Regions from separate parts of the Paenibacillus sp. FSL M7-1414 genome, predicted to be linked through region 1. Evidence: riboswitches for the same ligand, from Rfam matches in the RefSeq annotation. Region 1 holds a riboswitch; the other holds the start of a gene.
What was found. Region 1 has a riboswitch for glycine ahead of gcvT (glycine cleavage system aminomethyltransferase GcvT). Riboswitches for the same ligand answer to the same signal wherever they lie in the genome.
Positions count from the first base shown of each region.

Region 2: it holds a riboswitch for glycine, as region 1 does, so the genes downstream of both, sdaAB (L-serine ammonia-lyase, iron-sulfur-dependent subunit beta) here and gcvT (glycine cleavage system aminomethyltransferase GcvT) in region 1, are expected to answer to the same signal.

Region 1 covers NZ_JBBOOS010000001.1:5,317,704-5,333,572, forward strand. Annotated here, with positions in the region: gene MHH92_RS23080 (mannitol-1-phosphate 5-dehydrogenase) at 1-598, opposite strand, end outside; gene MHH92_RS23085 (PTS sugar transporter subunit IIA) at 595-1,029, opposite strand; gene MHH92_RS23090 (BglG family transcription antiterminator) at 1,026-3,128, opposite strand; gene MHH92_RS23095 (PTS mannitol transporter subunit IICB) at 3,167-4,621, opposite strand; gene gcvH (glycine cleavage system protein GcvH) at 5,041-5,433, opposite strand; glycine riboswitch at 5,777-5,899, shown strand; glycine riboswitch at 5,903-6,003, shown strand; gene gcvT (glycine cleavage system aminomethyltransferase GcvT) at 6,220-7,356, shown strand; gene gcvPA (aminomethyl-transferring glycine dehydrogenase subunit GcvPA) at 7,353-8,708, shown strand; gene gcvPB (aminomethyl-transferring glycine dehydrogenase subunit GcvPB) at 8,840-10,279, shown strand; gene ptsP (phosphoenolpyruvate--protein phosphotransferase) at 10,517-12,229, opposite strand; gene MHH92_RS23125 (HPr family phosphocarrier protein) at 12,222-12,497, opposite strand; gene ptsG (glucose-specific PTS transporter subunit IIBC) at 12,575-14,626, opposite strand; gene glcT (glucose PTS transporter transcription antiterminator GlcT) at 14,914-15,768, opposite strand.
Region 2 covers NZ_JBBOOS010000001.1:512,262-528,130, forward strand. Annotated here, with positions in the region: gene pstC (phosphate ABC transporter permease subunit PstC) at 1-160, shown strand, start outside; gene pstA (phosphate ABC transporter permease PstA) at 163-1,050, shown strand; gene pstB (phosphate ABC transporter ATP-binding protein PstB) at 1,063-1,818, shown strand; gene MHH92_RS02460 (phosphotransferase enzyme family protein) at 2,001-3,032, shown strand; gene MHH92_RS02465 (response regulator transcription factor) at 3,225-3,935, shown strand; gene MHH92_RS02470 (sensor histidine kinase) at 3,932-5,422, shown strand; gene MHH92_RS02475 (LolA family protein) at 5,424-6,518, shown strand; gene MHH92_RS02480 (hypothetical protein) at 6,727-8,403, shown strand; glycine riboswitch at 8,538-8,662, shown strand; glycine riboswitch at 8,667-8,803, shown strand; gene sdaAB (L-serine ammonia-lyase, iron-sulfur-dependent subunit beta) at 8,941-9,630, shown strand; gene sdaAA (L-serine ammonia-lyase, iron-sulfur-dependent, subunit alpha) at 9,620-10,597, shown strand; gene MHH92_RS02495 (alpha-glycosidase) at 10,781-12,541, opposite strand; gene MHH92_RS02500 (response regulator transcription factor) at 12,770-13,453, shown strand; gene MHH92_RS02505 (HAMP domain-containing sensor histidine kinase) at 13,510-15,021, shown strand; gene MHH92_RS02510 (ABC transporter ATP-binding protein) at 15,107-15,869, shown strand, end outside.

The DNA of each region.
Region 1 (15,869 bases):
CAATGCCCTCAACCGGTTTGAATGCAGGAGCCATCTGGGAACGATCTACCACCCACTCGTAAAAAGGCTCCACCTGTACATGCAACGGATCTTCATGATGCTGAATAGGCACTATCCGGTCTACGGCTGAATCTGGAAAATAAACGTACTGATCTGCAAGGGAACGCACTTCTTCATTGAGCAGAGCATATACATGCTCTTTCAATTGCGTACTGGCTCCAATGGCGTTCTCGCAAGCAATAATGTGAAGCGTGTTTTGAACCGGACCGGAATTCAATCTTTTCTCAAGTCCCTTCGCAATACCTGGTGCAATATGTTTCAGCACGCCTACGCCCACTGCGGTTGTAATCAGATCAGCTTCCACAACGGTTTGGGCAACCGTCTCCAGCTGGGTCCCATCGATTGCATTTACGCCTCTAACGGTCTCTTGATCCTTGCTCTCGTTAGCCAGTTCCACTGTATACTGTCCCCGTTGCTGAAGAGCGGTTACCAAGGTCTGATTCACGTCGGAGAAAACCACCTCATACCCTGCGCGGGACAGAATCAAGCCGATAAACCCGCGTCCAATGTTACCTGCGCCAAAGTGTAGGACCTTCATAGCTCCATTTCACTTTCCAGAATAGCGATTACTTCTTCGGCTGTTTTCGCCAGACGCAGGGCCTCCATATTCTCATCCTCAGCACAGATCACGGCGATGCTAGTCAAGATCTCCATATGTTCCCCGCCTTGAGCCGCGATACCAATGACCATATAAGCCTTTTCTTCGCCAAAATCAACACCTTGAGGATACTGAATGACAGAGATACCTGTGGATAAAATGAAAGCTTTGGATTCCTTTGTACCATGCGGAATAGCCAAGCCGTTCCCTACATAGGTCGAAACAATCTCTTCTCGTTCAATCATCTTCTCAATGTAATCAGCGGTAATATGTCCCGCATCCTTCAGAATCTGCCCTGCCATACGAATCGCTTCATATTTGTCCTGAGCCGTCGCATTCATGATGACTTTATCTGTTGTTAACATACTCATAATGGTTGACCTCCAATTTCGGTTTTACTGCGATAAAATCCAACAAGTTCCTGGGACAGGTAATGAATGAGTTCATCCCTGATTCCCTTTTCCAGCAATGTAATCATTTCTTCCTGTAATAACAGTGCGCTGATCTCACTGAGAACCTCCAGGCTTTCCTTGGATAATTCTCTGGGACCGAGCATCAAGAGGACATGGGTAACTCCTGTCGGATCATCCGGCGTACGAAGGAGTGGCTCAGTGAGTTGAAACAAGCTAATGGACGGCCTGTAGATCCCCTCACTGCGTGTATGAAACAGCGCAAGTCTTGTGCCGGGAATCTTCTGACTCCCCACTGCCTCACGTGCCTCCAACCGTTTCGCGACCTCCTCCGGTTCCTTCAATACACCAGATCCATGGAGTACGTTGCACATCGCATACACCGTTTTATAGAATCCGATATCCTGGTTATCCAGCGGGTACACCTGAAACTTGCCAATAATTCGGACGATTTCAACTAAAATAGCTTCCATTCCGTCAGGGTCCGAGTAACGACCTGTTGTCTGAACCTCTATTTCACGGGGCTTATTATGCTGTCGTTGTAATGTTGTTGTTCGGATAAAATGACGCAGACGTTCGCTCTCTTCTGCCGTAAGCAGTGGACTCACTTTGTAATACTGATGCTCATCCATCGGCAGATCAACAGTGGATAACACCAGATCATATTCATCTGTAGGTATCCGGGCAGCTTCATACCAAGACACGCTGTCCATGATCCGAATCTCGGGAATCTCCTTGGACAGTCGGCTGGAGAGCATACGTGATGATCCGATTCCGCTTGTACACACGATGATTGCCCTGATCTCACGTTTCAGTGCACGTAACCTCTCGATGGAAGCGCCAAAATGCATGACCAGGAAACCAATTTCTTCATCCGGAACTTCTGTGCCTGGCCAAGCTTGATGCACGGATTGTTTGACCTCTTCGAAGAGAGAATCATAATCCTTGCGAATCTGCTGCAGTAGCGGATTACGAATCATCTGTTGCCCTTCAATTCGCTCCATGACAGGTTGCATATGACCAAGCAGACCTTCACGAAGCAAACGATCCTCATGAAAGGCGTAATGTGTTCTCGCCTGCATCTGATCAATCAGTGAATGTACCCTGTCCAGTAAAATCAAATCGTCTATTGGCAACAGCCGCGAAGAATGAATCCGCTGCTCTGTCTCAACTAATAGTCTGTGAAAATAAGCTTGCTCATCTTGGGAGAATGTCAGCCCCAGCTGGGTCGATAACACACCACACAAGCGGGAAGCCATATAAGGCGGAACCTTCATCTCATCCTGCTCTGCGACTTCATCTCCCTTGTTCTCCAGGGGAGGTATACGGCCAATGCCAAAGCCTTTACGAATACGTACAACCGCTACGGATAATTGAATCAGCAACTTCATGTATTGGCGTTCCGGGATGTTCTCCAGCCATTCGATGTCTGGTTGCCATAATGCATTTTCGACCGTAAGCACATCACCGTGTCCAATCATATCCAACAATTTTTGGTTTACGATGGAGCCTCCCTGTTCTGGCTGTCTTCCGAATAGGTCCGACTCATCCAAAAATTCGAGAGCAAGTGCAGCTATGGCTGTGCGATGAATCGTCTCACTTCCGTTAATCTTGACGCCATATCCACGTCTGCGAACCAGCTTTAGTCCCGCCTGACGAATCCGTGACTCCAGATCGTCCAGATCAGTGGTTACGGTGGATACGGTCACTTTCAGATCCGAAGCCAAGGCGAGTAACTTTACAGGCTCCGGTTCATCCAGCAGGATGCAAAGCATGAAGAGCTTACGCTCTTCTGGCGTAAAATCTACATATTCTTTACCCTCTAGTTGCTGGCGCAATACAGCCAGATCATCGGAACCGGCATCGATTCGGATACCGGTTCCTGATTTTTTTTCCAGCTTCATGCCCAAAGGTTCAAGCCATTGTTCAATCATTTGCAGCTCCCGGTGAACCGTTCGGGTACTGACCTTTACTTCAACGGCGATTTCGCCGGCAGTGACTTCATGTGGATGCTCCAGCAGGAACTCCACGATTTCACGTTGTCTTTTGGTAATACTCATATCTCAGCCTCCGGCTCAGGGAAAACAAATGCGTGCAATTACTTCAGACGTTCAACGAGCGCATCGTATTCCGGGCTTTTTAGGAAGTTGTCGATGGATATATGTTCTGCGTTCGGCGCAACGGAGCGGGCACGATCGGTCAATACTTGTTGTGTGATCACCACGTCTGCATCCGGCGGGATATCACTGATAGCCGTATTGGTCACCGTAACGTCAATCCCCTCTGCCTTCATCTTCTTGCGTAGAATGGAAGCACCCATGGCACTTGACCCCATGCCTGCATCACAGGAGAAGACAATTTTCTTCACGTCTGTTTTGAAGGTAGAAGAAGCCATATCTGCGGCTCTGTCTGCTTCACTTTGATTAGCCGTAATACCAGCGTTTGGCAGGGTTCCTTGACTCTTCATGTCTTTCATCCGACTGGATGCGGACTCCAGATCTTCGTCCTTTTGTTTACCCGTTTTCAGCAACACTGCTGCAACCAGGAAAGAAACGACGGCTGCTACAAGCACCCCTGCGAACATCGGCAGGTATCCACCTTTTGGTGTTAAGAAGAAATACGCGATAATACTACCCGGTGATGGTGCTGAAACAAGTCCTGCTCCGGTGAGCATGAATGTTAATGTACCTGCGACGCCACCCGCAATTGCGGCAAGAATCAGAATCGGTCTCATCAGAATGTAAGGGAAGTAGATCTCATGAATTCCCCCGAAGAAATGAATGATTACGGCACCCGGTGCAGAAGATTTAGCCATTCCGCGTCCGAAGAAACAGTAAGCAAGTAAGATACCAAGTCCCGGACCCGGGTTTGATTCAAGCATGTATAATACGGATTTCCCTAATTCTCTCGCTTGATCTGTTGCAATCGGTGTCAGAATCCCGTGGTTGATTGCATTGTTCAGGAACAATACTTTACCTGGTTCGATGATTAGGTTGACCAGCGGCAGCAAACCAAGATTCATTAACCCTTGTACCCCGGCAGATAATACTTTGCTAATCGCTTCTACAGCAGGTCCGATGCCCAGTAGCGCAAAAATCCCCAAGATTCCGCCAATAATACCGGCTGAGAAGTTGTTAACCAGCATTTCAAATCCGGCTCTAATTTTACCTTCAATGGATTTATCGAACTTTTTGATAATCCATGCTGCCAGTGGTCCGGCAATCATGGCACCGAGGAACATCGGGATATCACTACCCACGATGACCCCGATGGTCATAATGGCACCCACGACACCACCACGCTGACCATGCACCATCGTACCTCCGGTGTAACCAATTAACAGTGGCAGCAAATATTTGATCATCGGATCAACTAGCTGTGCAAGCGTCTCGTTAGGGAACCAGCCTGTTGGAATGAACAGAGCCGTAATTAATCCCCAGGCGATGAACGCTCCCATATTTGGCATGACCATACCACTCAGGAATCGGCCAAAACGCTGAACACCTACCCGTAGCCCACCTTTGGAATTGGACGATTGGTCCAAATTACTCATTGTATTATCCTCCTTGGATCAAGTGATTATGATTTATGAAAGGGGTATCATTTCTCCCCTGCTGTAATCCTAAGCGAGAATGCTCTCCTGTTCAATGAAATGAAAGCGTACTTTCGTCATGAACAATGATGACAACATTAGGTTATGTAATCGTTTTACTTGATGCATAATGGCTGAACCCATTGGTACACAAGGATTTTCTTGCCTATGACTTTTGTCATTTCCAGAATCATTTTCTAAACTATAGCTTGGTCCAATCAGGTGATTTACATCCACAATCTGCTTCATTCCACATTCAAAACCATTCTTGGAAAGCACAAAAAACCTGTGCAAGCATCCGGCTCACACAGGTCGAAACAATATGAAGCTCATATCATTTAATTATAAAATATATGTTAATAAGTACAAGTTCGTTGATACTATTCTTCCGTATGTTTCCGATACGCGTCTGCATTCATCAATGTAGACAATGCTGCTGTCAGATCTCCCTCAACACGGATCTCAATCATCCAGCCTTCCTCGTAAGGAGAGCTGTTCACAAGTTCAGGTGAGTCCTGCAACGAATCATTCACCGCAATGATTGAACCAGTGACGGGAGAGAACAAGTCCGACACCGTTTTGACCGATTCGATCGTTCCAATGCTGTCCTCTGCTTTTACATTGGTTTCAAGGTCAGGCAATTCCACAAACACAATGTCACCCAGCTGATGCTGCGCGAACTCGGTAATGCCAATACGTACAGTATCCTCCCCTACGGTTTGCACCCATTCGTGCTCTTCACTGTACAGGAAATCACTTTTCAATTCGCTCATCGATATCCGCCTCGCTTTTCATTAATGAGTACATGCGTTCTTTGACCTTAACCTTTTTCCCAGAACATAGCGTATGATATTTTTGAATCAAATGTCAAGATACCTCACAATTTATTTGCTGAACACCTCTAAATCCTGTAACCGGATTACACTCTTTCTTCATATACTGGTGAATATTAGAATAGTAAGCGTAGTCTTTTTAAATATACGAACAATAACATAAAAAATAAAATAAATATTCGGTTTTAAATCATTATCTATGATATCGTTCTTGACATCGGTAGTGGATTCACGTTTTAATGAAAGGAGTAAATGTGTTTATTGGACTATGTTATACCCGCGGATGAATGTAAAGGGAGAGATTACCCGTGACACCCGATTCGGGATGTACATGAGGTAACGCCGAAGGAGTAAACCACCGATAAGCGGAGGTGAATCTCTCAGGCAAAAGGACTTTTACGGGACGCAACTCTGGAGAGCATCTATTCGCCCTGTGCGGGCGTTATGATCACCCAAGGGGAAACCTGCTGCACAACGCAGCGGGGTAACTCTCAGGTACAAGGGACAGAGCCTTAGAATACAGCGTGCTACTTGGCATGCCGATTCTTTGGCCTGTCCTTTTCCTTTTTCCCAAAAAACGAAAAACAGGATGTAGAATGGCGCTGCCATAGCTGCCTTACCATACTTATGTGATGAAAATATCTAGCTGAAAATTTAAAAATACCCTGGTTCATTGATCCACGATTGTATATCCGGCCGGCTGACGGCCCATGACGAGGTGATTTGATGTCTGATTTGCTTAGAACACCACTCTTCCCACTATATCAGCAATATGAAGGCGTACGGTGCATTGATTTTGGAGGCTGGGAGCTTCCCGTACAATTTAGCGGAATCCAGAAAGAACATGAAGCGGTACGCGAGCGTGCTGGACTGTTTGATGTATCCCATATGGGCGAATTCACTGTACAGGGTGAGCAGGCTGAAGTTTTTTTGCAACAAATGATGACTAATGATGTGACCACGCTGGTTCCCGGTCAAGCCCAGTACACCCTGATGTGTTATCCAGATGGCGGTGTGGTGGATGATCTGCTCGTGTATAAGCTGGAAGATCAGCATTATATGCTTGTGGTTAACGCCTCCAACATCGACAAGGATTGGGCGTGGCTGCAAGAGCACTTGATCCCCGGCGTAAGCATGACCAATGATTCGGAGCAGACGGCGCTACTCGCCTTGCAAGGTCCACTGGCTGTAGACATTATCGGGAAAGTTACAGATACGGATGTAAGCTCGATTGAACCGTTTCGTTTTGTGCAGGATGCTGAAGTATGTGGAGTAAAATTACTGTTGTCCCGTACCGGTTATACCGGTGAAGATGGCTTTGAGCTATATGTTCCTGCAGATCAGGCCGCTGTGGTCTGGAATGGGTTAATGCAAGCCGGTGAAGGTCACGGACTTGTACCGACAGGCCTCGGTGCTCGGGATACACTGCGCTTTGAAGCAAAGCTCCCTCTGTATGGACAGGAATTGTCGGCAACTATCTCTCCGCTTGAGGCTGGTGTTGGCATGTTTGTGAAGCTGAATGCCGGACCTTTTATCGGACACGAAGCCTTGTTACAGCAAAAAACTGACGGGCCCGCCCGCAAACTGGTCGGCATCGAAGTGTTGGAGCGCGGTATTCCCCGCCCCCACTATCCGATTTACGCCGAAGGCGTACAGATTGGTGAAGTGACAACAGGCACGCAATCACCTACATTGAAGCGTAATCTGGGGCTTGCCCTCATCGACAGCAAATACGCTGCGCTGGGAACCCCGCTTGAGATTGAGATCCGCGGCAAGAAACTAAAAGCCGAGGTCGTGAAGACCCCTTTTCATAAACGGACACGTACGTCGAAGACACCTACTCAAGGAGCTGATCAAGCATGAGCAAGCACCGTTACATTCCCATGACTGAACAAGATCAGAGCGCCATGCTCGCAACCATCGGTGTGGATACGCTGGAGGATCTGTTTCAGGACATTCCAAAAGAGATTCGTTATCAGGGCGAGCTGCCCGTATCCTCCAAACTTGATGAATATGCGCTGACACGTCACATGTCCAAACAAGCTGGCGCCAACGCCAATTTCGAAACACACGCCAGCTTCCTCGGCGCTGGCATATATGATCATCATGTTCCTTCCGTCATCAATCATGTCATTTCCCGTTCCGAGTTTTACACTGCCTACACACCTTATCAGCCTGAGATCAGCCAAGGTGAACTACAGGCCATTTTCGAATTTCAATCCTACATCTGTGAATTAACCGGTATGGCTGTAGCCAATGCCAGCATGTATGACGGCGCAACGGCTTTTGCGGAAGCCGGTAATCTGGCCGCAGCGGCAACTCGTCGCAAACAGCTCATCGTATCCCGTACCGTTCATCCGGAAGCCCGTCAGGTATTGCAGGCATATGCGCACGGACTCCGTCTGGAGATTGTCGAGATTGGCTATAAGGATGGCGTCACTGACTGGGATGCCCTGCAAACCGCCATATCAGACGATACCGCTGCTGTCATGATCCAGAGTCCGAACTTCTTTGGTGCCGTGGAAAATGTGAAGCAGGCTGCCGACCTCGTGCATGCGCACAAGGGCCTGCTCGTTGTAAGTGCCAACCCGCTATCGCTGGGTCTGCTGGAAGCCCCAGGCAAGCTGGGTGCCGACATCGTTGTAGGTGATGCGCAGCCCCTCGGCATCGCCGCTTCACTCGGCGGTCCGACATGCGGATATTTCGCAGTATCCCAGCCTCATATGCGCCGAATTCCTGGCCGAATTGTAGGCCAAACAACCGATCGCAATGGCAAGCGTGGTTTTGTACTGACATTGCAAGCACGTGAACAGCACATCCGACGCGAAAAGGCGACATCCAACATCTGTTCCAACCAGGCTTTGCTTGCACTCAGCGCATCTGTATATATGTCCATCATGGGTAAACAAGGAATGATTGATGTCGCGGATCTGAATTTGCAAAAGAGTCATTACACCCTCAATACATTAACTGCGATTTCTGGAGTTAGCCTTACTTTTAATGCACCAACATTTAATGAGTTTGTTATTAAGCTTCCTGAAGGAACCGACGTGGATACTCTTCAGTTGAAACTGCTGGATGCGGGCTTTATTGGTGGTTACGAACTCGGACGTGATTACCCGGAGCTTGCCGGACATATGCTGATTGCTGTTACCGAACGGCGCACTAAGGAAGAGATTGACGAATTCGCACGAGCATTGGAGGGATCGCTGTGACTCAGGAAACGACGACGACAACATCGGTACAAGGACAATCGGAAACAGGTACCTCTGTCTCCACTTCGGTTCAACCTGAGAAGGATACAACATTTAGTGCACAGACCTTATCTCCTGCTTCGGAACAATCATTGATTTTTGAACTCAGCAGCCCTGGACGTGTCGCTTATTCCTTGCCAGAATGTGACGTTCCTCGTCAGGCTGCCGATACGTTGATTCCCCGGGAAATGCTCCGTTCGGAAGCAGCAGCACTGCCGGAAGTGTTTGAGGTCGATGTTATTCGACACTATACCGCTCTGTCCCGCCGCAACTTCGGCGTAGATAACGGATTCTATCCACTGGGCTCTTGTACGATGAAATACAATCCGAAGATCAATGAGGATGTTGCCCGTTATAATGGATTCGCCAAAATCCATCCGTACCAGCATGAATCCAGCATTCAAGGTGCACTAGAACTGTTATATACGTTGCAAAACGACCTTGCAGGTCTGACAGGTATGGACGCTGTGACCTTGCAACCAGCAGCTGGTGCCCATGGAGAATGGACTGGACTTATGATGATTCGTGCCTACCACGAAGGTCGTGGCGAACAACGTACCAAAGTCATCGTGCCCGATTCTTCGCATGGTACCAACCCGGCAAGTGCAACCGTTGCAGGATTTGAAACTGTGACGATTCCATCCCGCGCAGACGGACTGGTCGATCTGGACGCACTCCGTGCAGCAGTCGGTTCGGATACGGCAGCATTGATGCTGACAAACCCGAATACACTTGGTCTGTTTGAGAAAGACATTCAGGAGATTGCATCCATCGTACACCAGGCTGGTGGCTTGTTGTATTACGACGGAGCCAACTCCAATGCCATTATGGGCATTACCCGTCCGGGTGATATGGGCTTTGACGTGGTGCATCTGAACTTGCACAAAACGATGAGTACGCCACATGGCGGTGGTGGACCTGGCGCCGGACCAGTCGGTGTGAAGAGTCGTTTAGTTCCGTTCCTGCCTAAGCCCATGGTTATCAAAAATGATGATGGTATGTATGCATTCGATCGTGAAGGCGATCAATCCATTGGCCGGGTGAAAGCCTACTACGGTAACTTCGGTATATTGGTACGTGCCTATGCCTACATTCGCACCTATGGACCGGAAGGCTTGCGCCGTGTCTCTGAATGTGCGGTACTGAATGCTAATTATATGATGGCCCGCCTCGCACCATACTACGAGATTCCGTATCCGGGTGTATGCAAACATGAATTTGTCATGTCTGGTCGGGGTTTGAAGCAATACGGTGTGCGCACACTTGATGTTGCCAAGCGATTGCTTGATTTTGGATATCACCCGCCTACGGTGTACTTCCCGCTCAACGTGGAGGAATGCATCATGATCGAACCGACAGAAACCGAGAGCAAAGAAACGCTGGATGGCTTCATTGATACGATGATACGGATTGCCAAAGAAGCGGAAGAGACACCTGAATTGGTACTGAACGCACCTTACGGAACACCGGTCACTCGTCTGGATGAAACCACCGCCGCTCGCAAACCTGTACTGAACTGCGCGTGCAGTTAAGCACTAAGTGTATTACTAATCATGCTCTTGCTGATGTTAACTACACCAGTAAGAGCATTTTTTTGGCTAGACATTACAGGACCTTTCTCCTCCTACTCCCCTTCTAATTCCTATACGTTCGAGCAACAAAAAAAGCCAGTACCCGCTGTAACAGCGGATACCGGCAAAATCGCTGCATCAATGCAGCTCATTATCGGAAAAAGAAAAACCTCAAATCCGGAGGAAACCCCGGCAAAATTACGCTTGAATGCTTTGAACCAATTCAACAACTTGTTCAGCCGTTTGCATATCCAGAGCTTTAGCAGCCAGTTCCTGCATATCCGCACGGGACAGCTTGGTGATCTGACTACGAGCTGGCAGAATGGAGGTTGCGCTCATGCTGAACTCATCCAATCCAAGACCAAGCAGCAATGGAATTGCTGTTTCGTCTCCTGCCATCTCACCACACATGCCAACCCATTTGCCTTCACGATGCGCTGCATCGATAACCATTTTAACCAAACGCAAAATGGCTGGGTTGTAAGGCTGGTACAGATAAGCCACTCGTTCGTTCATGCGGTCAGCAGCCATCGTGTATTGAATCAGATCGTTCGTTCCGATACTGAAGAAATCCACTTCTTTGGCAAATTGATCCGCCAGAACTGCAGTCGAAGGAATTTCGACCATGATTCCGAGTTGAATGCTGTCAGAAACAGCAATACCTTCAGCAACCAGCTTCTCTTTCTCTTCGAGCAAGACAGCTTTTGCTTCACGGAATTCACCGAGTGTTGCGATCATTGGGAACATGACACGCAGGTTTCCATGTACGCTTGCACGCAGCAATGCACGCAATTGTGTACGGAAGATATCCAGACGGTCCAAACACAGACGAACTGCGCGGAAGCCGAGGAATGGATTCATTTCTTTTGGCAGATCCAGGTATGGAAGCTCTTTGTCTCCACCGATGTCGAGTGTACGAACAACGACAGGTTTGCCTTCCATTTTTTCCAGTACCGCTTTGTAAGCATTATACTGAATGTCTTCGGAAGGAAGCTTGTCTCTGCCCATGTACAAGAACTCGGTACGGTACAGGCCTACAGCCTCGCCGCCGTTTTCCAGAACACCCGTTACGTCATTTGGTGTACCAATGTTGGCTGCAAGTTCAACATGAACGTTGTCCACCGTTACCGTTGGCTCATCACGAAGTTTTCTCCACTCTGCACGTTGTGCATCATACTGTTCCTGTTTGGCACGGTATTCAGCAATAACTTCATCAGTAGGGTTAACTAGTACGTGACCATCCAGACCGTCAACAATAATCATATCGCCTTGTTTCGCTTGAGCCAAGATGTCCTTGGTTCCAACAACAGCCGGAATCTCAAGAGAGCGAGCCATAATTGCCGAGTGAGAAGTACGTCCACCAATGTTGGTTGCAAAACCTTTAACAAATTGGCGGTTCAATTGAGCCGTGTCGGAAGGTGTTAGATCCTCCGCAAGCACAATCACTTCTTCATTGATCTCAGCCGGACTCATGAAGTCGATACCAAGCAAGTGATTTAGCACACGTTTGGTAACGTCACGCATATCTGCAGCACGTTCCTGCAGGTAAGCACTCTTCATGTTCTCAAACATGGAGATAAATTGCGATGCCGTTTCGTTCAAAGCAAATTCTGCATTGATCATGTCATCCGCAATTCTAGCTTTAACCGGATCAATTAGTTCCGGGTCATTCAGAATGAGCAAATGCGAAGCAAAAATCTCTGCTTTTTTCTCGCCAAGCTCTTGTAAAGTGCGCTCTTTGATCGCCTCAAGCTCAGCCTGGGATTTACCCAGAGCTGAGTCGAGTTTCGCGATCTCTGCGTCAACGTCGTTAATTTGGCGTTTTTCTACAGAGTAGTCAGGATGCTCCAAGATAAACGCCTTGGCGATAGCAATACCCGCCGAAGCCGCGATCCCGGAAACATTAAGCATTAATTTCGCCCAACCCTTCGTTAACCATAACGTCAGTCAAAGCTTGAAGAGCTTCAGCTTCGCCTTCGCCTTCAACGATGATGCTGATAGTGTCGCCTTGTTCCAATCCGAGGGAAAGAACACCCAGGATGGATTTCAAAGTTACTTTTTTACCGTTAGCTTCTGCAAAGGATTCTGCACCTTTGAATTTGTTTGCTGTATTAACCAGGGCTGTCGCCGGACGTGCGTGGATACCATCTTCGTCTGTAATTCTGAATGTTTGTTGCATTACAATCATCTCACTTTCAGTAGTTTGGTTTAGGCATTGCATATATTTACACTTGCTTGCCATCGTCGTAACACTTCTTATTTTATCTCAATGATTGGCTGTTCGCCAACTTTCAGCACTCCACTCTTCTTCAGAGTTACTGTGGAGCCCTCTGGCAGGTTAGTGAAAATAACTGGTGAAATGATCGAAGGAGCATTTGCTTTGACATACTCCAGATCCACTTCCATAATCGGCTGACCTGCCGATACCAGATCACCTTCCTGTACCAGTACGTTAAAGCCTTGACCTTTCAACTTCACCGTATTAACACCTATATGAACAAGCACTTCCTTACCACCATCGGACATGATGCCCACGGCATGTTTGCTTGGAAATACATTAAACACTTTACCATACACAGGAGAAGTTATCGTACCATCATGTGGCAAAATTGCGAATCCATCACCTGTCATTTTCTCAGCAAAGACCGGATCAGGTACGTTTGTAATGTCCAGCAATTCACCATTGACTGGCATGACGATATCCTCAGCAACGATGCGCTCGCCCTGCTCACCTTGTGCCTTCTCCTCTTCAGGAGTTGGTTTGGCAGCTGCTGGCGTTGGTGCTGGAGTTCGTCCTGCAATAATATCCTGCATCTGAGATTTGATTGTGTCGGAACGTGTTCCGAAGATGGCTTGAACATTATTACCCACTTCAAGTACACCAGATGCACCCAATTGTTTCAAACGATCTTTTTTCACATTGGATTTCTCATTAACTTCAATCCGCAAACGAGTAATACAAGCGTCTAGATGTTTGATATTTTCCTTGCCACCGAAAGCTTCAAGAATATTATGTGGCAGGTCATCCGTTGAACCAGAGCCTCCGCCAGATTCGGTTTCAGGCGTTGCATCTTCACGTCCTGGTGTTTTGAGATTGAATTTGCGAATGATAAACCGGAAACCGAAGTAATAGATCACCGCAAGAACCAATCCGACAATAATAACGTCCCACCAAGGTGTACGGTTCGGAATAATCCCGAAGATCAGGAAGTCAATGAACCCACCGGAGAAGGTCATACCGATCTTTACACCCAGAATTTGCATGGTCATGAAAGACAAACCTGCAAAGATACAGTGTACTGCAAACAGGATTGGTGCTACAAACAGGAACGAGAACTCAAGTGGCTCTGTAATCCCTGTCAGGAACGAGGTTAGCGCAGCTGAACCCATGATCCCTGCAACATACTTTTTGTGCTCCGGTCTTGCTTCATGGTACATCGCAAGTGCCGCTGCTGGCAAACCGAACATCATGAACGGGAATTTACCAACTTGGAATGTTCCTGCTGTGAGAGCAACGCCATCACGTAACTGGCTGAAGAAAATTTTCTGATCCCCACGAATAACATCTCCGGCTTTATTCACATACTCACCAAACTCAAACCAGAATGGGGAGTAGAAAATGTGATGCAAACCGAACGGAATCAATGACCGTTCCACAACTCCAAAGATGAACGCCGACAAGGTCGGACTTGTATCTACCATGAAGTGAGACACAGCATTCAGTCCATTTTGAATCGGAGGCCAGATAATCACAAGAAGCAACCCGATTACAAGGGATACTACCGATGTGATAATCGGTACAAATCGTTTACCTGCAAAGAAACCGAGGTAAGACGGCAGTTCGATTTTGAAAAATCGATTGTAACACAGCGCGGCGGCAATACCTATGATAATACCTCCGAACACGCCTGTACTTAATGTTGGGATACCCAAGATGCTGGCATAACCCGGTACTTCACCGATCATGGCCGGAGTAACACCTACCGCAGATCCTAATGTAACATTCATGACCAGGTAACCGATGATCGCTGCAAGACCTGCAACGCCTTCGCCACCGGCCAATCCGACGGCTACACCGACGGCGAACAGCAATGCCAGATTATCAAATACGATCTGACCTGCGTTCATCATAATTGTTGCGATCGAGTTCACCCAAGGGGTGTCGAGCGCCGTTACATATTGCAAGAAATCTGGATTAACCAACATGTTACCGATTCCGAGCAGCAAACCTGCCGCAGGTAGAATGGCTACAGGCAGCATGAGAGCTTTACCTACTCTTTGCAATACACCAAAAAGCTTTTTGAACATCGCGTCGTTTCTCCCTTTCGTCTAATTTATATGTTGTGATGCAAGCAAGGGAACACAAAAAAAGGCATGAATTAATAAAGTAAACTGTGCCAACCTTGGGGTATAGCATACCCTGTACAAGGAAAGAACAATCACACTTTAATTAACTCATGCCTGATCGAGTCAGTAACACGTCGCTTATGTTTATTCAGTTGCTTGATTACGGAAACCATTGTAGCACCAGTTCTAATCTATTGCAAGCCTTTACACCAAAAAAATAAATTCCGCATTCCATCACTGGAATGATCTCACTTATTCTCTTCTTCCTTCCGCTGATTCAGCCTTTGCAGATGAATGGTCAGATAACCTACTTCCGCAGGATAAACCGGCAGTTTCAGTCTTTTCTCCATTACTTTGGTCAGTTTCCATGCAAGCGAGTACATTTCGGGATACTCCAACTTAAGCAGGGAATCCAACTTATGAAGTTCTTCCACTTTGTCTCCACGGCGAACACGCTCAAGGGCGAACCGAAGATGAGTCAGCAAACGAGAGTAATCAAGCGATTCCGTTTCAAACGAATAATCGAGTTGATCAGACACCAGGTTCACCAAATCAGTGATCAATTGCGAATGTTCACGTACCTGGGATATATTTTGATTGGTCATTGCGCTATAGATATGGAGGGCAACAAAACCAATTTCATCCATCCCCAGATCTACACCCATTTTCTCTTTGATCAGACGAACAGCGTATTCTCCCATTCGATATTCTTCAGGATAAATCTCGCGGGTTTCATATAAAAATGGATTTTGTATGATAATGCCCTGCTCCTTGCGTTTTAACGCGAAAGAAATGTGATCGGTTAATGCAATATGGATATGTTCATTCAGAGGAACGTCCGTACGCTCTGCAATATACGTAATAACTTCGTTAATAATTTCGATCAGTGCTTCATCCACCTGTGGAAGAAGCTGTTTGTACTGCTCTTGCTCCTGCTGGTTTTTCAAAATGAACATTTTCTCCACAGCCATCAATGGAATGTGATCACTCGGTTTTCGGTTAAAGCCAATGCCTTTACCAATAACAACGACTTCCCCGTGTTCTGGATGCTGTGCAATGATTACATTATTATTTAGCGCTTTATCTACATGCAAGCTGCTCATTGTTTGCACCTCTTTTTCACACCATCTTACGAACGAAAAGACACCCGGAGCGGGCAAACCGCGCCGGACGTCTCGCTTAAAAAGTAACAAAAATTCGCCTT
Region 2 (15,869 bases), 4.8 Mb from region 1:
AGCTTCAACATTAACAAGTGTAATTACACTCAGCATGGGTAACACCACGATGGGTTCTGTTCATAACAATGCACTGTGGAGTATGGCGCTTGTCCTGTTGGTGATGACATTTGTCTTCGTCATTCTGGTTCGCCTGCTTGAAAGGAGAAACCGGGTATGAAAATGAAGGCAAAGACGGTAGATAAAATTGCAACATCCGTTATCGTTGTACTAGCCCTGTTCATTGTTATTCTATTGCTCGGTCTGCTTGGCTTCATCATGTATAGAGGCATTGGACATATTAGCTGGAACTTCCTTACAAGTGCACCACAGTTGCTTAAGGGTGGCGGCGGGATTGGTCCACAGCTCTTCAACTCCGTATTCTTGCTTGTTCTGACCCTGCTTGTTACCATTCCACTTGGATGGGGCGGCGGGATTTACATGGCGGAATACGCCAAACCAGGCAAGATTACCAGCTTCATTCGTCTGGTCGTTGAAGTATTGTCATCATTCCCATCCATCGTTATCGGTTTGTTTGGTCTCTTGCTGCTAGTAAATCAATTTGGTCTTGGTTTCTCCCTGATCTCGGGTGCCTTGGCTCTGGCGATCTTTAACTTGCCACTGATGGTGCGTACTACGGAGCAGGCCTTCCGTGCCGTTCCGAAGGAACAGAAAGAAGCAGGTCTGGCGCTTGGACTGTCCAAGTGGAAGATTATCACTTCGATTCTGCTACCTGTGGCATTGCCGAGTTTGATTACGGGTACGATCCTGGCTTCCGGCCGGATCTTCGGTGAAGCAGCAGCGCTGATGTTCACCGCAGGTATGAGTAGTCCACCATTGGACTTTACAGATTGGAATCCGACGAGTCCAAGATCACCGCTTAATCCTTTCCGTCCGGCAGAGACACTTGCTGTCCATATCTGGAAAGTGAATAGTGAAGGTATTGGGCCAGATTCCAAAGAAGTGGCAGCAGGGGCATCGGCCGTGCTTGTCATTCTCGTGCTGGCGTTCAATCTAAGTGCACGCTGGATCGGTCGGGTTGTATTCCGCCGCATGACAGCTTCGAAATAAGGAGGAACCAACATGGCCATACCTTTTGGTACGGAACAGTTAAGCATATATTATGGACATTTCCAGGCGGTCAAGCAGATTAGCCTGACGTTTCCTGAAGCAAGCGTAACGGCTCTTATTGGGCCGTCTGGTTGCGGTAAATCCACGTTCCTCCGGTCGCTGAATCGGATGAACGACGAGATTGCCGGTTCCCGTACAGAGGGACATATCTGGATGGACGGTAACGATCTGAATGAGCCTGGAACCGATGTAATCAAGCTTCGCCAGAAGATTGGCATGGTGTGGCAGAAGCCAAATCCTTTTCATAAGTCCATCTACAACAATATCGCGTTTGGCCCCCGCTACCGTGGTACGAAGAGTAAGAAGGCACTGGATGAAATTGTGGAAAAAAGCTTGCGCCGTGCTGCGCTCTGGGACGAAGTGAAAGACAGACTGCATGAGTCAGCTCTGTCTCTCTCTGGCGGACAACAGCAGCGCCTATGTATCGCTCGCGCTTTGTCTGTTGAACCACAGATTCTGCTGCTCGATGAGCCGGCATCTGCACTTGACCCGGTATCTACGGGTAAAGTTGAAGAGTTGATTACCGAGCTCAAGAAGGAGCTGCGTATTGTTATTGTTACCCATAACATGCAGCAGGCGGCACGCATCTCGGATTATACAGCTTATTTCTATCTGGGAAGCATGATTGAGCACGGGGATACAGAGCATATTTTCACGAACCCGGACAATCGTCTGACGCAAGAATACATTATGGGTCGTTTCGGTTAATTGGATCATGGAGTGTAACATAGAGTAATAGACAAAGAGATTAAGAAATAATAGAGACAAAAGAAAGCACAATGCCTGGACGGTTGTTCGGGGATTGTGCTTTTTTAATTTATAATTTTAGTGGGATTTTCTGTATGCGGGATAAACATTATGCTACGATATTTAGTGTGGAGAACGTTTACATGACTTCGAAGGAGATGTTGATAATCACTACGGATCAGATGTCTTACGACCATATGGCAGCTCAGATTATACAGAACTACACTATTGAGAAACCTGTCGTTTCATATATTCGTCATAATGAGAATCTGACATATCATGTCGTTGATGAAGCAAGCGGGCAGAAGTATCTGCTACGTATCCATCAAGCCGCATATGCAAGTATGACCGGCATTCAGCATACGCTTCCTGCGCTGGAGGCAGAGATGAACCTGCTTCATGAGTTAAACGCAACGACAGCATTGCGCGTGCAGCATCCGGTACGGAATGTATCGGGTGAATGGGTCACGGTATGGACAAGTGAGGCAGGTAAAGAAATCTGCTGTACAGTACTGGAGTGGATTGAGGGAAGGGACATCCAGCAGGGAGAACGCCTGACAACAGAGCAGATCTATGATCTGGGGGCACAGCTGCAGATGCTTCATCAATATGGGCGTGAGCAGAATCAGACAGATCGAACAAAGGTGCGGCCGGCATATGGCAATAGCCATGAGAACTTGGTCATGCTCGGGCAGCTAGAAGAAGGCGTCCGACTGGGGATTTTTACAACGGAAGACTTCGATCTGCTTCGTGAGACGTTTGAGAACATTAATGAGCAGTTAGAAACATACCCGCAGCACGCAGGGACATGGGGGATCATTCATGGGGATATTACTCGCAACAATCTGCTGATAACGGAGCAGGGGATTTCCATGATTGATTTCTGTCTACACGGTTATGGATATTATCTTTTTGATGCCGGAGGGGCAGCACTTATGTTCAATCGGGAGGAACGTGACATATTATTATCCGGTTATACCCAACAGATCGCACCACTGACGGATCGTGATATCCGGATAATGGAAGGATTCATGTTGATCTTTACACTGGGTTATTATGCCTTTCAGATGGCGAATGAGTCGAGGCACGAATGGATGAAAGATCGCATGCCAAAGCTGTGCAGCAAGTATTGCCGACCCTATGTACAGAACGAGAGCATCTTCTATGAGTTATGAGGTGTTTCCTTTTCTAGGAGCTATAACTTAGGATTAAGATTGTGAATATTACCTGAGCGTCCTGAACAATCGGGGTGCTCTTTTTGCATGCATTAGATAACGATCGTAATGGACATTTATGAAGAAAGTATAAACTCTGAGGAGAGTCAACTTTTCTTAGCTACAATATAGTCATGGGAGGATGAAGCAGCGATGAGAGACAGCGAGAATATATTGCTGGTGGAGGATGATCCGGAGATTGCCCGTATTTTGAGAGATCATCTACGTCATGAGGGTTATGGGGTAACTTGGGCATCAAGCGGTTTGGAGAGCTGGGAAGACTTTAGGGAGGGAACCTATCAATTAGTCTTGTTGGATCTGATGCTGCCGGAAATGGATGGGTTCACGGTATGCAAAAACATTAGACTGATCAGCGATGTTCCGCTGCTCATGATGAGTGCTCGAATCGAGGAAGAGAGCAAAGTCAGGGGGCTTGGGCTGGGAGCTGACGATTATATTACGAAGCCCTTCAGTCTAACGGAACTTACAGCTCGCATTAAATCTCATCTGAATAGGTACCGCAGATATCAGGGCGTAGAGCCGGATTCGACAGATAGACAGTATAACGATGGGTTATCGATTGATTATTTGAATCAGCGCGCACAGGTTCATGGAGAACATGTGGCACTAACCAACAAGGAATGGGCTTTGCTCATACTGCTTGCTTCTCATCCGGGCCGGGTGTTTACCAAGGCGGAACTGTATGAACATGTCTGGAGTCAGCCAGAGGCGGGGAACTCGAGTACAGTCACAGTTCATGTGAAGAGCCTTCGGGCCAAGCTTGGTGACGAGCCCCATCATCCACGCTGGATTCAGACGGTGTGGGGCAGTGGTTACCGGTTCATGGGGGAGCCTGAGGAATGAAGTTGAAGTACTGGTTAATGCTTGCCTTCCTCATTGTAATGCTGCTGCCTGTCGCTGCTGGGTGGGCGCTGTACTCCCTGTATAACTATTACAATGATCAGCGTGCCGTAACGGAATATGTAGAGTTGTCCGGACAATTGGCTCCTATTGAACTGGCTTTATCTGACCCGGGACTGTACCAGCTGCACTCGCCTGATGCTTTCGCTGCACTCTCCGAATTGGAGAATGGTCGGGTGAACTTTGCTCTGTATTTACCAACAGGGATTCGGGTGTACACATCAGAGGGGAGTACATGGTCTGCTGGAGCTTACACCGTTGGGGGGGCGGAGCTGTATCGTAATTTGTACAACTTACAGATTCGTCATCGTACATTCTCGTTGAAGAAACCTGTATGGGAAAAGGGTGAGTTGGTCGGCATTTACGAAATCGTCATGCTGCGTGGAGATTGGCTGGAAGGCATATCCTTGCGGACTACCTGGGTCATGGGTCTCGCTGCTACTTTCTTTATCCTGTTATACGGAACAGTGCTGTGGTTGCTATCCCGAAAGCTCTTTCGGCCGATGAAATATCTCATAGAACGAATGGATGCTTTTGCACGGGGAGAGGCTGCTACGGATGTGGTACCTGTTCGTCATGATGAAATGGGCATCTTGCTCCAACAGTTCGATGCAATGCAAGACAAGATCAGACATACTCAGGCCGATGTGGAGAGGGAGCAAAAAGAAAAAGAGCTCATGATCGCCTCGTTATCCCATGATCTGAAAACACCGTTGATGTCCATTAGTGCCTATACGGAAGTACTTAACGGTGATCGTCAACTGAAACGCCTTGAAAGGCAGGAATATCAGGATGTGCTGCTCGGAAATGTGGAGCGGATGAAACAGATGATTAGTGAACTTGAGATGTATACGGCGTTGGGTTCCAGTGAATCGGAGATGGCCATGGTTAAGGTGGAAGGTGAAGAGTTTTTTGATATGCTGCTTGGGAGCTATGAGGGACTTGCCGAGCGTGGTCAGATTGACGTGAAGATGGATGTCCGCACAGATCAACTGTACCGAGTTCATCCCGAACAACTGATGCGCCTGACAGATAATCTGATAAATAATGCACTACGCCACACAAGGACGAACGGTGTAATGGGACTAGGGGTTATTGCTTCAGATTGGGAGCTTCCTGAATGGATTATTCCTTCGCTTAGAGCTGAATTGGATAACTACAGGGCGGGAGCAACATTGATCTTAGTACAAAACGAAGGTCCTGCTATTCCTGAAGAACAGCTCATTCGTATCTTCGAACCCTATGTTCAACACCAGAATCAGGATGAGAAGACGTATGCAGGTGGTTCGGGATTGGGATTGAGTATAGCCAAACGGGTTGCAATAAAGCACGGAGGGGATATGCGCATGTGGTCATACGAAGGATATGGAACGCTGGCAGCATGCCGATTGCCTGAACATGGAGAATGTAAACGCAGAGAGGGTGGATAAGATGATGAAAAAAGGATGGATGATGCTGGGTACTGCTGTGTTGGCAGGCGCCCTGCTTGGAGGTTGCGCGGAGAAGGATATGCTGGCTATGTCAGGAGATGAGATGATTGAGAAGGTTGTCTCAGCAGAAACAGAACCCGCCTCGTATTATGCGGAAGGAGTGATGAAGATATGGGCGGATGACAAGCTGACTAACACGATGCAAATTAAGGAATGGGTAGATGGTGAAACCGGACGAAAGCGCACGGAAACATCAGAGAATGGCAATGTCAGTTACGCAGTTAATGATGGAAAGAAGATCATCATATATGAAAAAGAAACAGGGGCAGCATATTCCATGGATGCATCATCCGTGTCACAACAACCTAATCAAACCCAGAAGCAAATATTGCTCGATCAACTAGAGCGGTTACGTACTACGCATGATGTGAATATGATGGGACAGGAGAAACTTTATGGACAGGACGTCATTCATATTGAATTGACACCAAAAGAAGAAGGCGCATTCTCCATATCTTCAGAGTATTGGGTAGATCCCAAAACGTGGATGATTGTCAAAGTAAACAGCGCGTATGGGGATGGAAAATCAGAAATGGTCTATGATCCGATTCAGTATGACCCTGAATTCACAAAGGATACTTTCGTAATTGACATCCCTAAGGAGGTCGATGTGAAGGACTTGGACGATATGATGCAGAATTCCGAAGTGACCCTAGAGGAAGCGGAAAAAGCGTTGGAACAGCCGTTCCTACAGGACATGAGTGGAGAATTCGAACTATCACGGATCGAAATGTCTACATCGCGCGGTGAGCTGAGCAGAGATGAAGTAACCTTGTATTATGTAAGTAACGACAAGGTAGAAGTCAGCCTGACGGTATTCAAGATGCCGGAAGAAAATGTGGACGATACACTAATACCGGATGAAGCCGAGATTAAGGTTCGTAACACCGAGGGTTCATATATGAAGAGCATTCGGAACATATCATGGAGTGAGAATGGCTTGCGGTACTCCATCATGGGTGAAAACGAAGGATGGACAAAGGCAAAGCTGCAAGCTTGGGCGGAAGAACTGACCCTTACCAATCCGTCTAGATGAGCTAAAGAATAATAATAAGGTTGCCGCAGAAACGAAGCGGCAGCTTTTTTTGTATATTCTCCTTTTGGTGTGGTGGATATCTATTCGATCTCCGTTCAGTCCATTCCAAAAAGGCAAGAGGGCAACTTCACGTTTACAGTTCAATATGCATATTTATAGGAGACAATCTTGATTTGGTGATGGAGGCAGGAGAAGGGGGCATCGCAGGATGGCTGTTTTATCAACAGGGCCAATTGAAAATAATATAGTGGTGGGAAGCGGCGAGCGTCCTACACAGAGAATTACAGTGAAATTAGACAATCGGAGTCTCACTAGTTTCTCTACCGTTCTGGTTCAAGGCTATTATTTGAATGGTGTTCGCACACTATACGTTGAGGAATTGTTTAATGTTTTGCCTAACCAGGTTATAACAAAAGACTATTATGCAGATTTGGATGCATTTGAGTTTATATTTACCACAGGTGATGATGCGGAGGATGAAGTTCAGATTTCCGTATGGGGGAAAAACCAGAACGGTCAACTGGTAACGGCACATCGTTTGGTGTCTGAGGAATTGTTAGGAGCGGACCTCGGTCTAGTCGGGGTAACGGGTGCGACTGGAGCTACAGGGACAGCAGGGGTTGCGGGAACAACTGGTCCTACAGGGGCTACAGGTGTTACAGGACTGACAGGAGTTACTGGTCCTCCTGGAGGAACTACGGGATCGACGGGAGAGACCGGTGTCACTGGGACCACGGGGGAGACAGGATCTACCGGAGTGACAGGAGTCACGGGCGCTACTGGAAGTACGGGGACCACAGGAGAGACAGGGCTTACGGGAGTGACGGGTATTACTGGGAGTACAGGAATAACAGGAACGACTGGAGTCACCGGGAGCACAGGGGAGACAGGGTCTACTGGAGCCACAGGTGTCACCGGTAGTACGGGAATAACAGGAACGACTGGGGCTACAGGTGCGACAGGCGTAACGGGTGCGACCGGAGTTACTGGAGATACGGGAGAGACAGGCGTAACGGGTGCGACCGGAGTTACTGGAGATACGGGAGAGACAGGCGTAACGGGGACGACAGGAGTTACTGGAGATACGGGAGCGACAGGCGTAACGGGGACGACCGGAGTCACTGGTGTTACAGGCGCAACAGGCGTAACGGGGACGACCGGAGTTACTGGAGATACGGGAGTGACAGGCGTAACGGGGACGACCGGAGTTACTGGAGATACGGGCGCGACAGGACTTACAGGAACGACCGGAGTTACTGGGGCTACAGGTGCAACAGGCGTAACAGGGGCGACTGGAGATACTGGTGTTACAGGTGCAACCGGATTGACGGGAGCAACAGGAGTCACTGGAGATACAGGCGCAACGGGAGTAACAGGGACGACCGGAGTCACTGGTATTACAGGTGCGACAGGCGTAACGGGGACGACCGGAGTCACAGGGGTTACAGGTGCAACAGGAGCTACTGGATCGACAGCAGCTTCTGCCCCTGCGGATTCTTCCTTGTTTGCTGATAGCCAGACCACGGCGTTGGGTCTTTCATTAGTAGCTGAAACGACGATTCAGACACTTAATGTACCTGTAGTGGCAGGTCAACGCGTGAAAATCGATAATAGTACACAAATAGCAATAGTTGTAGGGGCTAACTGGAGTATTGCGTATAACATTAATCTGAGACGTAATGGAGTTTTAATTAATCAATTGCAGCTCTCACGAAGCGGTAATGCTTCGGGAACGTTGAGGTTTCTTTCCTCCAACACTTACGTGGATACATCCCCGGCTACAACGACTAATGCATACACGATAAGTATCCAATTTACGACAACTAGCAACGTCACGAGTGCCTCAGCGGAAGTGAGAAATATTAATGCTATTCGTTTCAGTTAAAATAGACATCGAACTTATGATAATTACACGTTACTTTTGTTGACATATATGATATTGTACATTACTCTATGGGTATACACGATCAAAAACTTAGAAATGTACCAATTCGAATCGAATTAAAATAATACAGCGGATGATAACGAGCGGGAGAGACCTGGGTTAGCCGAGCAATATGGCTAGTGTTCAGGCACCGAAGGAGCAAGCTGCTGCGCACCCGGCGCAGTGGTTAATCTCTCAGGTAAATGTACCATCGTTGGACGCAACTCTGGAGAGTGCGCGAACTGCGCCACCCAAGGGGTATATGATCAGTCAGCCCGGTGAACTTGTCTGTAATCGCAGGCAGTGCACCCTTGTCGTGAGACACTGCTGATCGTGAAACTCTCAGGTATCGAGGACAGAGAGAGGGCCTAAGGCCTTCTTCTGTCCTTTTTTGATGTCATCATATCTAAATAAGGGACATTGTGGATGAAACTCCTGGATCGAAATGACGAATACATTTTACAAATATGAATCATGATTAATAATGGAGGGTTACAAGTGCGATTTAAAGATGTTTTCTCAATTATTGGTCCATCGATGACGGGGCCTTCAAGTTCACATACAGCTGGTGCGGCAAGGTTAGGAAGAATTGCTCGGCAGTGGCTAGGATGTACGCCAGATCGTGCCCGGCTGACCCTGTACGGTTCATTTGCAGATACGTATCAGGGGCACGGAACAGATTTGGCACTGATCGGTGGTCTGCTGGATTATGTCACAGATGATCCGCGTATCCCGGATGCAGAGCAATACGCAGAGGAAGCGGGCATGGAGGTTGAGTTTTATACAAGTGGCCTACCTGCTCCTCATCCAAATACGGTCAAAATTGAGTTGTGGCATGGAGAACGTGCCTGCTCCTTAATCGGTGCATCCATTGGTGGTGGGAGCGTATCCGTGCATTCGATGAATGATTTTCGTGTTCAGATTAGTGGTGAGTTTCCAACACTCGTTCTGCGACATGCGGACAAAGCAGGGGTGCTTGCATCGGTAACGTCCACGATCAGTTCATCCGGGGTTAACATCGGGTATATGCAGGTGGACCGGAAAGCCCGTGATGGCGAAGCACTTACCGCGATGGAAATGGATGGCGTGCCTAATCCTGATATGCTCAAGCGTCTAAGGGAGCTGGACCATGTATTGGACATTCGTGTCATTGATTTGAAGAGAGGAGTTGATTCGGATGCGGTTTAAACATTTGCACGAACTGAATACGATCTGTACAGCAGAATCCAAAACCATTGCTCAGCTGATGATCGAGGAGCAAGTTCAGGAGACCAATACACCGGAAGCGGATGTTGTGAAACAGATGTGTGAATATTATCAGGTGATGAAGAAAGCGGTACGCAAAGGGTTAACGGAAGATACGACATCACGCAGTGGATTAACAGGTGGAGACGGGAAAAAAATGGCCGAGTACATTCGCAAAGGTGAGACTTGTTCAGGAGATGCTTCCGCACTTGCCATGGCGTATGCCCTGTGTGTATCTGAAGTGAATGCCTCCATGGGTCGGATCGTGGCAACACCAACAGCCGGTTCCTGCGGCATTATCCCGGGTGTGTTTATTAGCTCACAGGAGCGGTTTGGCTGGACGGACGAACATTTGGTGAACGGGTTGTTCTGTGCGGGAGCGATTGGTTATGTTATCGCCAACAATTCATTTATCTCCGGCGCCGAAGGTGGCTGTCAGGCGGAAGTGGGTTCCGCTATCGGCATGGCTGCGGGTGCCATGGTTGAACTGCGTGGAGGTACACCGGAACAGGTTGTTCATGCCGTTGGTTTGGCGTTAAAAAATACACTGGGCCTTATCTGCGATCCGGTCGCAGGCCTTGTTGAAATCCCATGCATCGTCCGTAATGGACTGGGTGCAGTTACGGCGCTGGCTGCGGCTGATATGGCCCTGGCCGGAGTGCGTAGTGCCATTCCTTCAGACGAAGTCATCGATGTCATGCTGGAAGTAGGCAGTGCAATGCCGAGCCGACATCGGGAGACAGCCCAAGGTGGACTGGCCCAGACACCAACAGGCCGCAAAATGATGCAAAAGCTGGCTAAACCAAAGGCAAAGCGTGCCGAGCCTGAGCCGGAGTCGAAGCCAGCGGATTCTGACACAACTACAAGTGGGGCGGACAATGCTCAAGTGGACAAGGGTACTCAGGTTTAAGCTGAACCGGGACCACCGATATATAAATCAGTGACATTATGATGTATAACGGCGAATACAAAAATACAAAAACAAGCGTCCGCGAACCCGAATCCGGGTTATGCAGGACGCTTGTTTTATGCTACCAGATGAAGCGAAGTTAGGATACTTATATTTGACTTCAGATGAATGTGTATTATGACTCTAGTTCTGGCTCACAGCCGTACTCAGTACGGCATATCCATACGCGGGCAATTCAATGGCGAGTACGCCATCTTCCTTGGCGGTACGATGGTTTCCGCCGAATAACTCGGTCCATTCCTCGTCACCGGCCTCCAGCTCGACAATAGCCGTCTCTTCTGATCGATTGAACAGAACCAGAATGCGTTCCTCTTCATTTTGTCGCTCAAATACCAGTTGGCTGCCATCGGGACGAGCCTGCAGGAAACGAACGGTGCCTTCTGCACGCAGGGCAGGATGCGCATGACGCAGGGAGATCAGTTTCTGATAAAAGTCGAACAGCTCTCGGTCTTGCTTCGCTTCATCCCATTCCATGCATTTACGGCAGCCCGGATCGTGTTCGCCGTCCATGCCAATCTCGTCTCCGTAATAGATGCACGGCGCGCCCATATAACTGAACTGGAATAACGCAGCCAGCTTCATCTTGCGCTGGTCGCCTTCACACAGCGTGAGCAGCCGCGGAGTATCGTGGCTGTCGAGCAAGTTAAACGCCACTTCGCTGGCCTGAAGCGGATAACGGGATAACTGTCGCCCGATGGAGTTTGCGAACTGTTCGGCGTGCATCGTATTTTTCACAAAGAATGCATTCACGGCATCGGTAAACGGATAGTTCATGGACGCATCGAACTGGTCGCCTTGCAGCCAGGAGGAAGACTCGTTCCATACTTCGCCCAGAATGTAGGCATCCGGATTAGCGGCTTTGACTACACGGCGGAAATCACGCCAGAATGCATCGTCCACTTCGTCTGCCACATCCAGCCGCCATCCGTCCGCGCCCACTTCCTTAATCCAGTACTCGGCAACCTCCAGCAGATAAGCCTTAACCTCGGAATTCTCCGTATTCAGCTTTGGCATGTGCGCTTCGAATCCGAAGGTCTCATACGTAGGAATGCCGTCCTTCACGTCCAGTGGGAATTCGTGTACATGGAACCAGTCCTTATATTTGGATTGTTCTCCGTTCTTCTGCACATCCGCAAACGGCGCAAATGTCTTCCCGGAATGGTTGAACACAGCATCCAGAAGTACGCGAATTCCACGTGCGTGGCACAGCTCGACCAGTCGTTTCACGGTATCTGCGTCACCAAAGTGCCGGTCTACCCGCAGGTAGTCTTCTGTATCGTATTTGTGATTGGTGGTGGCTTCAAAGATGGGGGTGAAGTAGATCGCATTAATGCCAAGATCGCTGATGTAATCCAGATGATCGATCACGCCCTGAAGGTCACCGCCGAAGAAATTGAAAGGTGTCGGCTCACCACCCCACGGCTCTACCTTTTCCGGACTAATATCCGGGTTGCCGTTGGCGAATCGTTCAGGGAAAATCTGATAGAACACTGCATCTTTAACCCATGCAGGGGGTGTGAATACAGCTCCGGCATGAATATAAGGGAACTGGAACATACGACCCGGATCGTCTGGTTCTTTTTCCTGGAAGTCCGTCTCGGTCATCCAGATCTGTTCGTCTCCGTTTTTGAGCAGAAAAGAGTACTTCAGTCGGTGGTAGGGAGGTTTCACCTCACCCTCGAAGTAATCGAACATGGAGTCAGAGGTGAACTTTGTTAAGGGAACCAGCGCTTTGGTTGCATCCCACGCATATTTATCCCCGGTCAGGGCATGTACCTCGGTCAGATCATTCTTTTTGGTACGCAGGCGCAGGTGGATTGTATTTTGGTCATAGGCATAGGCCCAGTTTCGTTTCGGTTGATGATAGATGGCTTCCAGCAGCATAATGAAATTCCTCCCGTCAGGTGTAGAACTGATATGTACTTGGTAGACTTGATTAATATGACATTCCCAACGTTAATGGATAAGCTATAATTAGCATGTGTGGTAACGTAAAGGACTTCAACATTTGCTCAACAAGACATGAATCCATATGTTATAGACAGCTTTTATCATGATGATGCTCAGATATATCATTAACCCAATGGGGGCAGAAAGGAAACGAATATTCGGATGAAAACCAAACTGTTATATATTGAAGACGATACGGAAATTGCGACTTGGGTCAGAGCCGATCTGGAGGAGCGCGGTTATGAGGTGGTATGGCTCGGCAGTGGTGAAGGCGCAGCGGAGGCTGCTGTCGGTTGCTCACTCATTATTCTGGATGTCATGCTGCCTGGGCTGGATGGATTTACGGTGGGCCAACGACTGAAAAAAGAACATCCCGCAGTGCCCATTGTCATGCTCTCGGCCAGAACGTCCATTGACGACAAGTTGCACGGTCTTGATTTTGCCGATGACTATGTGACCAAACCATTTCACCCCGATGAACTGGCTGCCCGGATTGAGGTTCAACTGCGTAAGGCGGGAACTGCGGTCTCATCGGATACAGCCCTGAAGCTGGATCATCTCTCCATCTATGAGAAGGACAATCGGATTGTCAATGAGGAGACGGGGGATGAGATTATTTTATCGGGAAAACAGTTCCACATCTTCGCCTACCTGCTACGACATATGGGCATGATTCGAACCAAAGAGCAGATCTATGAAGCCGTCTGGAACGAGCCCTATCTGGATGGGGACAAGACTTTAATGGTACATATTCGACATCTACGCGAAAAGCTGGAGCTTGATCCGGCCAATCCTGTAGTTATTCAGACGGTCCGTGGTGTGGGATATCGTGTGAAGAAGCCATGATTCGGTGGTTCAGGGAACGGAAGATCATGAAGGGTGAACGGAAGGGAGAACGAAGCATGGATCAAAAGCAATCCGGGCGGCGCAAGCTTCGCTTTGGGCGATCCTTGATGTCCAGATACATCCTACTGATCTTGGCGGCTGTATTATTTGTGCCCGTTGTGCTTCCGATCATATCCGTTATATATATTGTTGTAGTGAATAACACGGACACGAATATGAACCGTGCCGCTCCTTACGGTGATGTTACTAAGATCAGTAACCTCTGGTCACATGAAGCGAAGAACTTGGATGGTGCTTCGGATGAAGAGATTAAGGCCCGGTTGGAGCAATTACATGACTCGTATCCCAAATCTTCCATGTATCGTGTGAATGTGAGTGGTGAGACCCTCTTTATTCTTGGTGGTGAAGATGTAACGCTTCTGAAATCCACGTCGCCGGATGGCAGGACAGATACGACATTGAGATGGTCACTGGATTCCGGGCAAACGACAGAGACATATATTCCAGCCTTATGGAATGTAAACAATACGGTGCAATTCATGAAAGTAGCTTCCTTTCGCGATCCACTGACCGTAGTTGCATATATTGGCGGAGCTGAGCAGGACAAAGGACAGGGATTCATGATCATTGAAGTGCCGCGGTCACTTCTGCAAATGAATCAGAGTAACTGGCCGATGGAACTCTTGTATCTTGGTATCGTAATGACCCTTATCTTTCTGATCTTCATCGTTATGTCGATTCTCTTCTTCGCACGCATTCGCAAACGACTTATTCGTTTGCAGACGGCCATGATGACCACAGGCAAGGAAGGTCTCCCGCTTCCGGTAGATATCCGCCGGTCAGACGAGATTGGTCAACTGGAAGAATCCTTCAATCAGATGGTGCATCAACTGTCCGACAGCCGCCACCGTGAACGCGAGGAAGAACAATTGCGCAAACGTCTCATTGCAGGGCTTTCCCACGATCTGCGTACCCCGCTAACGGTGATTCGTGGACATATGCATGCTTTGCACAAGGAAGAGCTGAGCGAGCAAGGTGACCGTTCATTACATCGCATGGAAGCAAAGATGGAGGACCTCGGCGGGCTCATCGACAACATGTTATCCTACAATTTGCTCACGAGTGGGAAATATACACTGAAGCTGGAAGAGAAAGATATACTGCGGATCGTCAGGGAAACGGCGGCCGCCTGGTACCCGGTCTGGGAGAAAGAGCAATTTGAGATTGATATTGACCTGCCAGAGGAACCGTTGATCTGGCATATGGATGAACAGGGCATGCGCCGTATTCTTGATAATTTGTTCCAAAACGTGATCCGTCATGCCGCCAGCGGGAAATATATTGGTATATCTACTCAGGAGATTCAGGGTGAGACGGCCATCGTTATTCAGGATCGGGGTCCGGGAATGCAACCGAATTCCGACACAAAAGGCACAGGTCTAGGCTTATCCATTGTAGACCTGTTGATTCGTGAGATGGGTCTGCGCAAGCGGGTAGACAGTTCCGATACGGGTGTCCAGACATATATCTACAGTGGTAAGGGAAACAGGGGAACAACAAACCGCTGAAATAGCTTTTTTAAACTAAACTTAAACTAGAGACTACTTTGGCTTTAACCTTGGAAGGTTACGATAGTTCCGAGGTGATCATACAGTGAGTGAAAATATTATTCAAACGGCTAATCTATGGAAAACATACCGGGACCGTGCAGCGGTCCGTGAACTTGATCTGCATATTAAAAAGGGAGATATCTACGGCTTCCTCGGTCCCAACGGTGCCGGCAAAACAACAACGATTCGCATGCTTCTCGGCTTGATTAAACCAACCAAAGGTGTGATCCGTGTCTTCGACAAGGATATCCGCAAGGATCGCATGGATATTTTGCGCCGTGTGGGTTCCTTGGTCGAATACCCATCCTATTACGGACATCTGAACGCAGTAGAGAATCTGGAAACTTTGCGCCGCATCATCAATGTACCAAAATCAAGAATTGCTGAAGTGCTGTCCATTGTAGATCTGACCAAGGATGCTAAACGTTCAGTGAAGGGGTATTCCCTTGGGATGAAGCAACGTCTGGGTATTGCCAGCGCTTTGCTGGGTGAACCAGAGCTGCTGATTCTGGACGAACCAACGAATGGGCTTGATCCTGCCGGTATTCAGGAGATTCGGGAACTGATCAAACGCATGCCTCTGGAACATGGCATTACCGTTCTGGTTTCCAGCCACTTGCTGAGTGAAGTCGAACAGATGGCAAGTCGTGTTGGTATTATCCGTGAAGGCAAGATGGTGCTTCAGGATACTATCGCAAGTCTGCATAGTCAGACGGGTAGCTCTATCCGGTTAACGGTTTCCGAGCCGGAAGAGGCTATGAAGCTGGCGAGAGAACAGGGACAATTTGGTCAGCAACAAGGTGCTG